Linked DNA regions of Alloyangia pacifica. The protein of the gene in region 1 interacts with the protein of each later gene in a pairwise test. Links are inferred from orthologs where the notes say so. Each region holds a gene or a part of one and is shown in the gene's direction. Other genes may lie near its edges.

Region 1 (7,830 bases):
AAAATCTGCCTCAGAAAGCGCAATTTATGTCATAATTTGATGGATGCGGACGGGGAGTATGGCGGTCCTGCCTTGCCACGCGCAGTTGCATGGCGCCGGGCTCGGGCCTATGTGCGGGCGTGCGGGTGAGTTGCAAGCGAAAGGGCCGTCATGGCGAACCATCTTTATCAGGGGGATCTGCCGGACGGGCTTGATCTTGGTCCGGCCGTGGCCATCGACTGCGAGACCATGGGGCTCAACCCGCAACGGGACCGGCTCTGCGTGGTACAGCTCTCTGGCGGCGACGGCGAGGCCCATCTCGTGCAGATCGCCCGTGGACAGACCGAGGCGCCGAACCTCTGCCGCCTGCTCGAGGATCCACAGGTGCTGAAGCTCTTCCACTTCGGCCGCTTCGACATCGCCGCCATGTACCATGCCTTCGGCGCTCTGGCCGCACCGGTCTATTGCACCAAGATCGCCAGCCGGCTGGTGCGCACCTATACAGACCGCCACGGGCTGAAGAACCTCACGCATGAATTGCTCGGGGTCGACATCTCGAAGCAGCAGCAGTCGAGCGACTGGGGTGCCGCCGAGCTCAAGCCCGCGCAACTCGACTATGCCGCCTCGGACGTGCTGCACCTGCACCGCCTGCGCGCGGTTCTGGACGCGATGCTGGAGCGCGAGGGGCGCCGCGAGATCGCCCAGGCCTGTTTCGAGTTCCTGCCGACCCGTGCGAAGCTCGACCTCGCCGGCTGGCCGGACACTGACATCTTTGCCCATGTCTGACCGATGGTGCAGCGCGGGGACACATACTCACGGCTGATCGCCTGGCTGAAGCTGCTCCTTCCGCTGGTGGCGTTGGCGTCGCTTTCGACGCTGTTCCTGCTGTCGCGCGGCTCGCAGACTTCGCAGGATCTGCCCTTCGCCGAGGGCAGCGTGCCGGATTCGGAAGTGGTGATGGCGCCGCAATACGCCGGGACCACGGCGCGCGGCGATGCCATCACCATGACCGCACAGCGCCTCCGCCCAACGGGCAAACGCGAGGGTGAACTGGAGGCGGATGGCTTTTCCGCCACAATGGACATGACCGACGGCAGCCATCTGACGCTCGACGCCGACCTCGCCACGATCCGCGAGGAGGAGAAGGGCGCACTGCTGCAGAAGAGCGTCCGCATCACCAGTTCCGCGGGCTACGAGATGGTCACCGAGAAGATGCGCACGGCGCTCGACCGGATCGAGGCGGAGACGCTGGCTCCGGTCAGCGGAGAAGGGCCGGCCGGCCGTTTCACTGCCGGTCGGCTCAAAATCACCTCTTCCGGCGAAACCGATGACGTGCAACTGCTTTTCACCGATGGCGTGAAGCTGATATACGATCCGAAAAAGAAGTGAGATCCCGATGGTCCGCAGTGTCGCCCTGATGATTGCCCTCTTCGCCTGGAGCGGGCTTGCCGCTGCCCAGGGCACGCAGGTGGCCTTTGGCGGCATGACGCAGGACACCAGCGCGCCGGTCGAGGTCACCGCCGATCAGCTCGAGGTCAACCAGACCGACGGCACCGCGCTCTATACTGGCAATGTTGTCATCGGACAGGGCGAGATGCGCCTCGCCGCGCCGCGGGTGCTGGTGGTCTATGCCGAGGGACAGGACGGCGGCCAGGGTCGGATCCAGCGCATGGAGGCCAGCGGCGGTGTCACGCTGGTCAGCGGCGAGGAAGCCGCCGAGGCCGAACGCGCCGATTACGACATTGATGGCGGCACCGTGGTGATGTCCGGCAATGTCCTGCTGACACAGGGCGGCAACGCGCTGACGTCCGAGCGCATGGTGGTGAACCTGACAAACGGCACGGCGCAGATGGCCGGGCGGGTGAAGACGGTGATCAATCAGGACGGCAGCGGGCAGGGACAGAACTAATGGCCCGCCCGACGCTCACCGTCACCGAAGGCAGCCACGGCCTGCGGATCGATCACCTGCGCAAGAGCTACCGCAAGCGCACGGTCATCCGCGACGTCTCACTCAAGCTCGACCGCGGCGAGGTCGTCGCGCTGCTCGGGCCAAACGGCTCCGGCAAGACCACGACCTTTTATTCCATCGCCGGCCTTGTGAACCCCGAGGGCGGGCAGGTCACCATTGACGGGCGCGACGTGACCTACCTGCCGATGTACCGCCGCGCGCGGCTCGGCATCGGCTACCTGCCGCAGGAGAAGTCGATCTTCCGCGGCCTCTCGGTCGAGGACAACATCGCCGCGGTGCTCGATATCGCCGAGAGCGATCGCCACCGCCGTCGCGAGCGGCTCGAGGAGTTGCTCGGCAGTTTCTCGATCGAGCATCTGCGCCGCGCGCCGTCGCTGGCGCTGTCGGGCGGCGAGCGGCGCCGGGTCGAGATTGCCCGCTGCCTCGCAGCCAACCCCAAGTACCTGCTGCTCGACGAACCCTTCGCCGGTGTCGACCCGATCAGCGTCGGCGACATCCGGCATCTCGTGGCCGATCTGAAGAAGCGCGGCATTGGCGTGCTGATCACCGACCATAACGTTCGCGAGACGCTCGAGATCGTCGACCGGGCCTACATCCTGCACGACGGGCATGTGCTCATGTCGGGCACGCCGGCCGAGGTGGTGCAAAACGAAAACGTGCGCCGCGTTTACCTTGGTGAGAATTTCCGCATCAGCTGACGCGATTCTCCGAGCGAATCCGCCTATCATGGGCTCACCCGTTCGCGACAGATCATTGACAAATCGGGGGCTGCTGACCTCAAATGAGTGTATGACGCACCGTTATTCTGCAGCTCCGGAACTCGCGTCCCCTGAGGAGAGGGACCCCCGGATCCATTCTGCAGCGGGCTTGCGTCACCCCTGATCCGCACCACATCTGAGGCAGCCCTAGGGCTGGATGCGAACGGATCCAAAGAGAGAAGGAACAAAGATGCGCTATCAGATCACAGGAAAGCAGATCGATATCGGCGACGCACTTCAAACCCATGTCAAACAAGAGCTTGGCACGGTGTTTGGCAAGTACTCCGGGCGTCCGACCGATGCGACTATCACCTTTTCCAAGAGTGCGCATGAATATGTCTGCGAGGTCACGGTTCACCTCTCTACAGGGCTGACCACCTCGGCCAAGGACAAGGCGACCGAGATCTACTCTGCCTTCGACGGCTGCGGCGAAAAGATCGACAAGCAGCTGCGTCGCTACAAGCGGCGGCTGAAGGACCATCACAAGGATCGCGCGGAGCCCGTTGAACTCCACAACGCGGCCTCGTATATCCTCGCCCGCGAAGAGGACTCGCAGGACTACGACGAGCCCGACACGCTGCAGCCGATCATCGTGGCTGAGATGGAAACCAAGATTCCCTCTCTGACCGTCGGCGAAGCCGTTATGCAGATGGAACTGGCCGGAGCTCCCGTGCTGGTCTTCCGCAATGATAAGAAGGATGGCGTGAACGTCGTTTATCGGCGTGAAGACGGCAATATCGGCTGGATCGATCCGTAAGGGATGGGGCAGTCGGTGGATCGGCGCCTTCGAGCAGACAGTAAAGGGCGGTCAATGACCTTTCTTGAACTCCTGAAACCGCAGGCCGTGAAGGTCGTCGGGGCGGCAAGCAGCAAGAAGCGGCTGATGCATGACATCGCTGAGCTGGCCGAATCCGCCTATGGCATTCACGCGGCCTCGGCCGTGGAGGCTCTGATGGAGCGCGAAAGCCTCGGACCCACTGGTGTGGGCCACGGCGTGGCGCTGCCGCATGCCCGTATCACCGGTATCGACCGGGTGCACGGCGTGTTCATCCTGTTGGATAAACCCGTCGAATTCGAGGCGGTGGACCGGCAACCGGTGGACATCGTCTTTGCTCTCTTCGCGCCGGAAGACGCGGGCGTGGAGCACCTGAAGGCACTGGCGCTGGTGTCGCGTTCGCTGCGCGACGCGGCGCTCTGCACCAAGCTGCGGGCGAACCCCGATCCGTCGACGCTCTACGCTGTGCTGACCGAGGACCGCTCGTCGCAGGCGGCCTGAGCTGGACAGACAGGACATTCCAGAGGAGCGGGCCGAGAGGTCCGCTCCTTGTCTTTTCCGTGTCCGGTTCGGGGGAGACCGGTTCAACCCAGATCGCCAAAGCCGAACATCAGGTAGTCGCGCTGGTAAGCCTCGCGGGCGAGCTCTTCCAGAGAGGCGTCGTAGATGTCCGCCAGCGCGTAGGGCGCGGCATCCTGCTGCGACTCCGCCTCCGGTTCAGGGGGCGCGGCGTGGCCAACCTGCATCGCAAGAGCCGGCAGGTAGATGGCCATCTCTTCCTCGCGGACGATCATGTCGGGCAGGGTGAATTCGGCCATTCCCTGCAGGCATTGCGCCTGCGAAGCCCAATGGCCGTCGACCCGCACCGCGGTCTGCCCGGCGAGGTTGGCCTTGAGGAAGACCAGGAAGGCGGCAAAGGCGTCGCGGTGCTGGGCGAGGCTGTAGTCAGCACCGGGCGCACCCTCGGGCAGGGGCAGGCCATTGGCGCGGCGCAGGGTCTTGCGGATGCGCCCGAAGCTGCCGGGACCGGTCGACAGGATGCGGCTGCAGAAGGCCTCATGAGCGCGGGCGAGGGGATGGCGGATCACCGTGAAGCTGCGGTGCCCGGGACGCGCGCGTTTCCATTGGCGCAGGGACTTTTGGCTGAAGTCACCGGTGAGGGCCTCGTCCTCGACCAAGTCGAGGGCGCAGAGCCAGCGGCGCACGGCGCGGGTCGGGCCGGAGTGGATCGGCATGTAGAGCAGCGGCGTCTCGGCGGCAGCGACGTAGCCCGGCACCACCGGCCCGCGCCTCGGCTCGAAATTGGGGGTGCGGGACAAGTTGAACCGGTCGAGCCGGGTCAACGCCCGCTCCATCTCGCCAGCATTGGCGACCTTCTCGACCACCGGCTCGGGGTTCTGCCGCTTGAGCTTGCCGTCCAGCGACTCGAGCCGCGACGGGACGCCGAGCCATTTGGCCAGCCCGTTCATTACCTCGAGGCTCTGCAGGTCCTCGTAGCCCACGTAAAAGGCCGTCTGCCCGCTCACCTGCAGCGCGGTCATCAGCCTGAGCTGGAAGTCCTGTAGACGCGCCAGATGCGTTTCGAACTCCGCGCCGTCGAAGGTTACCTGCGCGTCCTTGCGCTTGCTGACGTTGGTCAGCTTCCACTGACCAGTGGTCTGGGCGATCTTCCAGCTGACGTAGCTTTCCACTGGGTTGCGGGTCAGCACGATCTTGGCGACGCGCTCGTCGTCCAGCAAAGGCTGCAACACCCGAGGGTCATGGTCGTGGAAGAAACGGAAACCGCCCATCCCGGGCGTCTCCTGCCGGATCGCTTGCAGGAGACGGACCGGATCGGCCTCGCGCTCGGGCTGGGTGATCCCGAGGATGTCGCTCGCGTTGGGATAGCCAATGAAATGCGGGTTGAAGGCCTCGCCGTGGCAGGTGACGCCGTCCAGCGCGTTGAGGTTGGCCTCGAGGAAATTCGAGCCGGTGCGCATCTCGGCAAAGACGACGAAACTGTCGAAACGATCGGACATGAAAACTCAGTTCTTCACGAGGTAGGACTTGCGGGTGGGTGCGGCGGTGGGGCGCAGGGCCGGCTCGACCGGGAAGTCGCCCATGAGGTAGGGGTGCATCCCTTGGTTCTTGAGGTTCTGCAGGAAGCGCCCGAAGCCGCCGAGGTCCCGCAGCACCGGTGCTTCGGCAAGCCGGCGCGGTTCCTTCTGGCCGATCTCATCGAGGATCAGCTGAAGCGGCTCCATCGGCGCCTCGATGAACTCGGCCATTGTCCAGATGCGGATGCGCGCCTTGGCCTCGGGCGAGCGCAGCTCGTCGAGCAGCAGGTGCTCGGCCCTCTGCAGCGCGGCCGCCTCGGCGCGGAGGGTGGAGAAATCCCCGCCCGCGCGGAACAGGGGCACGGCCCAGGCGCCCGAGATGACGCTGATCTGCGCATTGGGATCGCGTGCGAGGTCCCACATGATCTCGGGAGCATCGTGTGGGCCGAACTGGAAGCACTGGCGGGTGCCACGGGTGTTCCAGATGAGGTTGGTCAGGAAGGCCCGGTGGTTCCAGTCGCGCAGCGCGGCGCCGTCCGAAAGCGCGCCGCTCAGCACGGGCTGCCCTTCGGCGAACTCCGCCCGCTCGGGGGCGAAGAGGTGGCCATGCACCTGCGCCCCGGTAGCGCGGGCGAGCCAGGGCTCGAATTCCTCGAAGAGCTCGGAAAACCCCTGAAAGACCGAATACGGCCCGGCGGTCATCCCATTTTCCCAACCGAAGTTGGGGAAGCGCGACTGCATGTAAAGCCCGGCGCGGCCCCGGGTCCGCCGGTCCACCGCCTTGGCAAAGACGCGGTCGATCTTGCCCGGCTTCGGCTCTTGCCGGTTGGCGAGGCTTTCGGGGTGGTTGAGGAAGGCGTCATAGAGACGCCTCGCATGCGGCCAGATCTTGCGCGCCACGAAACAGTCGGAGCGGCGCAGGAGCTGCAAGTGGTCGTCGTAGAAGGTGTGCGGCTTGCCCTGGAAGTCGAACTTCGACAGCGTCAGCGACCGGCTCTCGATATTGCGCGAATGCAGGCGGGCGAGGGACTGGAAGTAGCTCTCGTCTGGGATCCAGACGCGGCGGAAATAGCGCTCGTGCCAGCGTCGCTCCGGCGAGGAGAGGATCGCCGACAGTGTGTGCCGGGTCAGACACCACCATTGGCTGCCCATGTGCGGCACCACGCCCCTGGGGATACGGCGGCTCACGCGGAGCACACGCTGCACCTCGACCAGCCGGTCGAAGAGATAGCGGTTTCGGCGCCAGGAGAAGGGGAAGAAGAGGGTGAAGCGCTCATGGTCCAGCCCGCCCACGGTCCAGGGCACATCGGCGGTGGTGGCGCTTTCGATGAAGTCGGTCTGCGGGCGCGCGTCGAGGTAGTCGATCAGCTCCTCCACCGGGCGAAGCGGCAGGCAGGAGCCCGAGGTTAGATAGACATGGCGCACGCCCTCGAAGCGCTCGAGCATCAGCTCGGCGGCGTCCTGGCTGGCGGCGACAAGCCCCCAGGTGCCCCAGTCGCAGCGATGGCGGCGCGAGAACAGTATCTGCGGCAGGTCCGACAGCGCCTCGGTGAAGGCGGTATAAGTCTTCTTTGCCACCTTCTCGTCGACATGGATCACCACGGGGCAGCCGGCCTTCGCCCAGTGCCGGGCCACCTGCTCGGCGCGGTCGAAGGCGGTGTGCACCAGCATGACGATCCCGACGCTCATGCCCAGTTGCCCTTGGACATGAGGCCGAGGATCTCGAGCTGGCGCCAGTTGATGTACTTCTCGGACCACTTGCACCAGAGATCCGGGTTGTCGCGGATGCCGTCCGCGTAGGCGATGTATTCGGTCGAGCCCGCGTAGTGCTGTTTGCGGCTCAGCTCTTCCTCGGCCTTGGCGTTGAACGTGTCGAGGAACTTGGTGTGCAGCAGCAGGCCCGAGGCCTTCTCTCCTCCCCATTCGTCGTAGACGAGGTTCAATCCGCGCGGCAGCAGCATGTGTGTAGAGCTGACGTAGGCGTAGCGCCGGTCCCATTTCACAAGCGGCACCTTGTTCAGCGCCGGGGCGCGCTCGGGCTGGTCCGGAAAGAACACCCGCGCCCTCGGCCCGCCCTGGATCCAGAGGTTTCCGAAGCGCTTGTTGCGCTTCACCGAGTAGTTGCCCGAGTCGAACCACGACGCGATCTCCAGCGGGTCCTGCCCAGCGGTGTAGGGCTGCGCGTCGAGCCGCCCCTTGGGATACATGTCGAGCAGCATGGCCGAGAAGCTCTTGATCGACGAGGCGTCGAGCCAGTCGGTCAGGGCACGCAGCGGGCGGGTGTCACAGAACGGGTAGAGGAAGAGCTCGTCG
Region 2 (5,348 bases), 1.2 Mb from region 1 along the record:
GAGATCGCCGCGGGCACCTTCCGGCAGGAGCTCTACCACCGGCTCAACGTGGTGCCGATCGCCGTGCCCTCGCTCGAGGACCGGCGCGAGGACATCCCGCTGCTGGCGCGCCACTTCATCGAGAGCTTCAACCGCACCCAGGGCCTGCCGCTGCGCGAGCTTTCGGACGACGCGGTCGCGCTCCTCCAGACGATGATCTGGCCGGGCAACGTGCGCCAGCTCAAGAACCTGATCGAGCGCGTGCTGATCCTCGGCGACGGAAGCGGCCCGATCGAGGCGCGCGAACTGCCGCAGGACGGCCCGGCGGGCGAGGACGAGGAGGGCCGCGTGGTGCTCTCGGGCACGCTGGCGACCCTGCCGCTGCGCGAGGCGCGCGAGGCTTTCGAGCGGGAGTACCTGCTGACCCAGATCAACCGCTTCGGCGGAAACATCTCGCGCACCGCGGCCTTTGTCGGCATGGAGCGCTCGGCGCTGCACCGCAAGCTGAAGTCGCTGGGCGTGGTGACCGGGGCGAAATCCGGCGGGCGCATCGCCTATATCGAGGAAGACCAGGTGACCTCCGCCTCCTGAGAGCGGCGCCGGATAAAGGGTTTAATTCCGGGACAGTTCCGCCTCGTGGGCGGGGCTGGAAACGCCCTGGGGGCGCCCGTGCATTGACCGCTCGCACCGGGCATGTCATGCCGGGCACACTCGGGGCCTCGGGCCAGCAATTTGGGCAGACGACATGAAAGTCATCATTTGCGGCGCGGGCCAGGTCGGCTGGCAGATCGCCCGTCATCTCTCGGGCGAGCGCAACGACGTCACCGTGGTGGACAGCAACCCCGACCTGGTGCGGCGGGCGACCGACACGCTCGACGTGCAGGGGATCGCAGGCTTCGCCTCCTATCCCGATGTGCTCGACAAGGCCGGCGCGCGCGACGCCGACATGATCATCGCCGCCACCTATTCGGACGAGGTCAACATGGTCACCTGCCAGGTGGCCCATTCGATCTTTGCCATCCCGCGCAAGATCGCCCGCCTGCGCTCGCAGAGCTACCTGACGGCGATCTACTCGGACCTTTATCGCCGCGACCACCTGCCGATCGACGTGGTGATCTCGCCCGAGAAGGAGGTCGCCGAGGCCGCGCTGCAGCGCCTCTCAGCCCCTGCGGCCTTTGACACCGAGCGCTTTCTCGAGGGCGGGGCGCAGCTTCTCGGCCTGACCATCGACGAGCATTGCCCGATCATCAACACGCCGCTGCGGCAGCTCTCGGACCTCTTCTCGACGCTGCGTTCGGTGGTGGTGGGCGTCCGCCGCGAGGGCACGCTGTTTGCCCCCGAGCCGCGTGATCAGATTTTCGTCGGGGATGCCTGCTACGTGCTGGTCCACGCCGACGACATCCAGCGCACGCTCGAGATCTTCGGCAAGGCGCAGCGCAAGCAAGAGCGGATCGTGGTGCTGGGCGGCGGCAACGTCGGCCTTGCGGTGGCGCGCGCGCTGGAAAGCCGTGCCGAGCGCATCCGCGCCAAGGTGATCGAGAAGGACCGCGCCGCCGCCGAACGCGCCGCCGACGCGCTGGAGCGCACCATCGTGCTGCATGGCGACGCGCTCGACACCGCGCTTCTGCGCGAGGCAGGCATCAGCCGCGCCGACGCCGTGCTGTGCGTGACCGACGACGAAAAGACCAACCTGCTGGCCGCCGTGCGCGCCAAGGCCGAGGGCTGCCCCATGGCCATTGCGCTGATCAACGACCCCACGCTGGTGCCGCTGATGGAGCCGATGGGAGTCGACGCCCATATCAACCCGCGCGCCACCACCGTCAGCTCGATCCTGCGCCATATCCGCCACGGCCGGGTGCGCTCGGTCTACTCGATCGGTGACGCCGAGGCCGAGGTGATCGAGGCCGAGGTGCTCTCGACCTCGTCCATCGCCGGGCGGATGATCCGCGAGATCGAATTCCCCGAAGGCGTGCTGGTCGGCGCGGTGATGAAGGACGGCGAGGTGATCAAGATCACCGGCGAGCTGCGCATCGAAGAGGGCGACCGCATCGTCATGTTCGCGCTGGCCAAGGACGTGCCGGAGGTCGAGCGGCTCCTGCAGGTCTCGATCGACTTCTTCTGATCGATGCGCACGCTCAGCCGCACGCCCCTTCTGATCCTGCTCGCGAGCATCGCCAGTGCTTCGATGATCGCCCCCGCCGCCGTGGCGCTGGCGCATGAGGAGTTCCACGACGCCCGCAGCTTCTTCTACGCGGGCATCGTCGGGCTGGTGCTGACCACGCTGATCGGCATCGCCCAGGCGACCCGGACCCATTACCGCTCGGCGCCGCGGCAGCTGCTGGCACTGCTCGCGACCTTCCTGCTGCTGCCTGCCATGCTCGCCGTGCCGTTCCACGAGGCGGTGCGGACCACCAGTTTTCTCAACGCCTATGTCGAGATGGTCTCGAGCCTGACGACCACCGGGGCCACGCTCTTTGCCCCCGAGCGCCTTTCGGCGGCCGAGCACCTTTGGCGCGCGCAGGTGGGCTGGATGGGCGGGCTGCTGATCTGGGTCAGCTCGGCGGCGCTGCTGGCGCCGCTGACGCTGGGGGGCTTCGAGGTTACCGCCTCGGGTGAGCCCGGCCAGAGCGTTGACGCGGGCGCAGCGCGGCGCGACGTGACCGACCCGGCGCTGCGGCTTGCCGCCTCGGCGCGGGTGCTGGCGCCGATCTACGTCGGCCTGACGGTGGCGCTCTGGGTGATGCTGCTGATGGCGGGCGACCAACCGCTGGTGGCGCTCAGCCATGCCATGTCGACACTCTCGACTTCGGGAATTTCTCCCATCGGCGGGCCGCAGACGGCGCAGAGCGGCATGGCGGGCGAGATGATCATCTTCCTCTTCCTGTTCTTTGCCCTCTCGCGGCTGACCTTCTCTGGTGACACGAAGGGTCTCGCGGGGTCGAAGCTGAGCCATGATCCCGAGTTCCGCCTGGGGCTGCTGATCGTGCTTGTCCTGCCCGCCGCGCTTTTCCTGCGGCACTGGATCGCCTCTTTCGAGATCGGCACAGAGACCAATCTCGCCGCCGGGCTGCGCTCGCTCTGGGGCGGGCTTTTCACGGCGCTTTCATTTCTGTCGACCACCGGCTTCCAGAGCGCCGACTGGGGCGCGGTGCGTGGCTGGTCGGGGTTGCAGACGCCGGGGGTGATTCTGCTTGGGCTGGCGATCATGGGGGGCGGGGTGGCGACCACGGCCGGCGGCGTGAAACTGCTGCGGATCTACGCGCTTTATCTTGCCGGCGTGCGCGAGATGGAACGCCTGGTGCACCCGCATTCGCTGGGCCGCTCCGGCGTCATGGCGCGGCGCATCCGCCGGCAGGGGGCCTTTGTCGCCTGGGTGTTCTTCATGCTCTTTGCCATGACGATCGCGGTCTTCTCGCTGCTCTTCGCTCTCTCGGGGCTGGATTTCGAGAACGCCATGGTCACCACGGTCGCGGCGCTCACCAATTGCGGTCCGCTGATCCGCGCCGCCGCCGAGCAGCCGATCCCGCTGAGCGAGATGGGCGACGCGGCGAAGGGGCTTTTTGTGGCGGCCATGGTGCTCGGACGGCTCGAGGTGCTGGGCATCATCGTGCTGCTAACGCCTGACATTTGGCGCGATTGAGCAGGGGCTTGCGGCGCCTTTGCGCTGAGCGCCGGCCGACCCGCCGCGGGGTCGGTATTTTTGCTCTGGAAGTTCCGCAACTTGCGATACATACTCGCCAAGAACGAGGGAGCGCCTGAGAACGGCTGCAGCAAGAAAAAAAGGCTAAATTAATGGCTTCAGACAGACAAAATCTACAGGACGCATTTCTTAACCATGTTCGGAAAACCAAGGTTCCGGTTACGGTTTTCCTGATCAACGGTGTAAAATTGCAGGGTGTCATCACCTGGTTCGACAATTTTTGCGTTCTCCTCCGCCGCGACGGTCAGTCGCAGCTCGTGTACAAACACGCGATCTCGACCATCATGCCGTCGCAGCCGATCAACCTTTATGACGGCGACGATACCGCTTGAACGAACATGATCCGCATGTGACCCGCGCCTGGGTCCTGCACCCCGATATCAAGGCAGACCGTGATCGCCGCGATGCGGAGATGGCGCTTGAAGAAGGCGTGGCCCTGGCCGCCGCTCTCCCCGACCTCGAGGTCGTGGGGAGCGAGGTTGTGCCGCTGCGCGACCCGCATCCCGGCACGCTCTTCGGCTCTGGCAAGATTGCCGAGCTGAAGGAACGTCTCAAAGAGGCCGAGGTCGAGCTGGTGCTCGTCGATGGCCCGGTGACGCCGGTGCAGCAGCGCAACCTCGAAAAAGAGTGGAAGGTGAAACTTCTCGACCGGACCGGGCTGATCCTCGAGATCTTCTCGGACCGCGCCGCGACCCGCGAGGGTGTGCTGCAGGTCGAGATGGCGGCACTGAGCTACCAGCGCACGCGCCTTGTGCGGGCCTGGACCCACCTCGAACGCCAGAGGGGTGGGCTCGGCTTCGTCGGCGGCCCCGGCGAGACCCAGATCGAGGCCGACCGCCGTGCCATCGACGAGCAACTCGTGCGCCTGCGCCGGCAGCTCGACAAGGTGGTCAAGACCCGCGCCCTGCACCGCAAGGCGCGCGCCAAGGTGCCTTATCCGATCGTCGCGCTGGTCGGCTACACCAACGCCGGCAAGTCGACCATCTTCAACCGGCTGACCGGGGCAGAGGTGCTGGCAAAGGACATGCTCTTTGCCACGCTCGACCCGACGATGCGGGCGGTGCAACTGCCGACGGGCATGGATGTGATCCTGTCCGACACGGTGGGCTTCATCTCTGACCTGCCGACCGAGCTGGTTGCTGCCTTCCGCGCCACGCTCGAAGAGGTGCTGGCCGCCGACCTAGTGCTGCACGTGCGCGACATCTCGCACCCGGGCACGATGGAACAGGCCGAAGACGTCTACGCCATCCTGCGCTCTCTGGGCGTCAACGAGGACGTGTCGCAGATCGAGGTCTGGAACAAGATCGACCAGCTTGATCCGGAGGATCGCGAGGCGGCGCTCGCCCGTGCAGCGCGCGACGAAGGCATCTTCGCGGTCAGCGCGATTACCGGCGAGGGGCTTGACGGGCTGCTCGAGGCGGTGACCGAGCGGCTGCAGGGGGCCTCGATCGACGAGGATGTGCGGATCGGCTTCGGCGAGGGCAAGCGCCGGGCGTGGCTCTTCCAGAAAGGGCTGGTGCTGTCCGAGGAGCAGGACGAGGAGGGCTACCTCCTGCACCTGCGCTGGACCGCCAAGGACCGCGCTCAGTTCGAGACGGTGTGACGCATCTCTCTTCGTAGAGACGTGCCCCTAGAACAGGGGTTTGTCGGCGGCGAGGATCATCTTCGC

What was found.
Region 2: the proteins of CEW88_RS02485 (region 1) and trkA interact in binary tests that used the Escherichia coli proteins (3 or more experiments, as listed by UniProt). The link is inferred for Alloyangia pacifica from one-to-one orthologs.

Annotation. Positions count from the first base shown.
Region 1 is NZ_CP022189.1:504,318-512,147, forward strand. The notes cover bases 2,280-5,249. They hold CEW88_RS02485 (PTS sugar transporter subunit IIA), read left to right. Parts: upstream 2,280-3,517; coding sequence 3,518-3,982; downstream 3,983-5,249. Other genes in these bases: lptB (LPS export ABC transporter ATP-binding protein), read left to right, coding at 2,280-2,646; hpf (ribosome hibernation-promoting factor, HPF/YfiA family), read left to right, coding at 2,897-3,463; CEW88_RS02490 (sulfotransferase family 2 domain-containing protein), read right to left, coding at 4,066-5,249. In the rest of the region: CEW88_RS02460 (ribonuclease D), read left to right, coding at 151-765; LPS export ABC transporter periplasmic protein LptC, read left to right, coding at 769-1,368; CEW88_RS02470 (LptA/OstA family protein), read left to right, coding at 1,376-1,888; more of lptB, read left to right, coding at 1,888-2,279; more of CEW88_RS02490, read right to left, coding at 5,250-5,499; CEW88_RS02495 (DUF5927 domain-containing protein), read right to left, coding at 5,506-7,206; CEW88_RS02500 (glycosyltransferase family 2 protein), read right to left, coding at 7,203-7,830. UniProt on the Escherichia coli protein: Seems to have a role in regulating nitrogen assimilation.
Region 2 is NZ_CP022189.1:1,702,792-1,708,139, reverse strand. The notes cover bases 39-2,912. They hold trkA (Trk system potassium transporter TrkA), read left to right. Parts: upstream 39-724; coding sequence 725-2,101; downstream 2,102-2,912. Other genes in these bases: CEW88_RS08170 (TrkH family potassium uptake protein), read left to right, coding at 2,105-2,912; ntrX (nitrogen assimilation response regulator NtrX), read left to right, coding at 39-570. Also shown: more of ntrX, read left to right, coding at 1-38; more of CEW88_RS08170, read left to right, coding at 2,913-3,619; RNA chaperone Hfq, read left to right, coding at 3,772-4,011; GTPase HflX, read left to right, coding at 4,029-5,282; CEW88_RS08155 (phosphotransferase family protein), read right to left, coding at 5,310-5,348. UniProt on the Escherichia coli protein: Part of the constitutive potassium transport systems TrkG and TrkH. May regulate the transport activity of TrkG and TrkH systems. Binds to NAD(+) and NADH.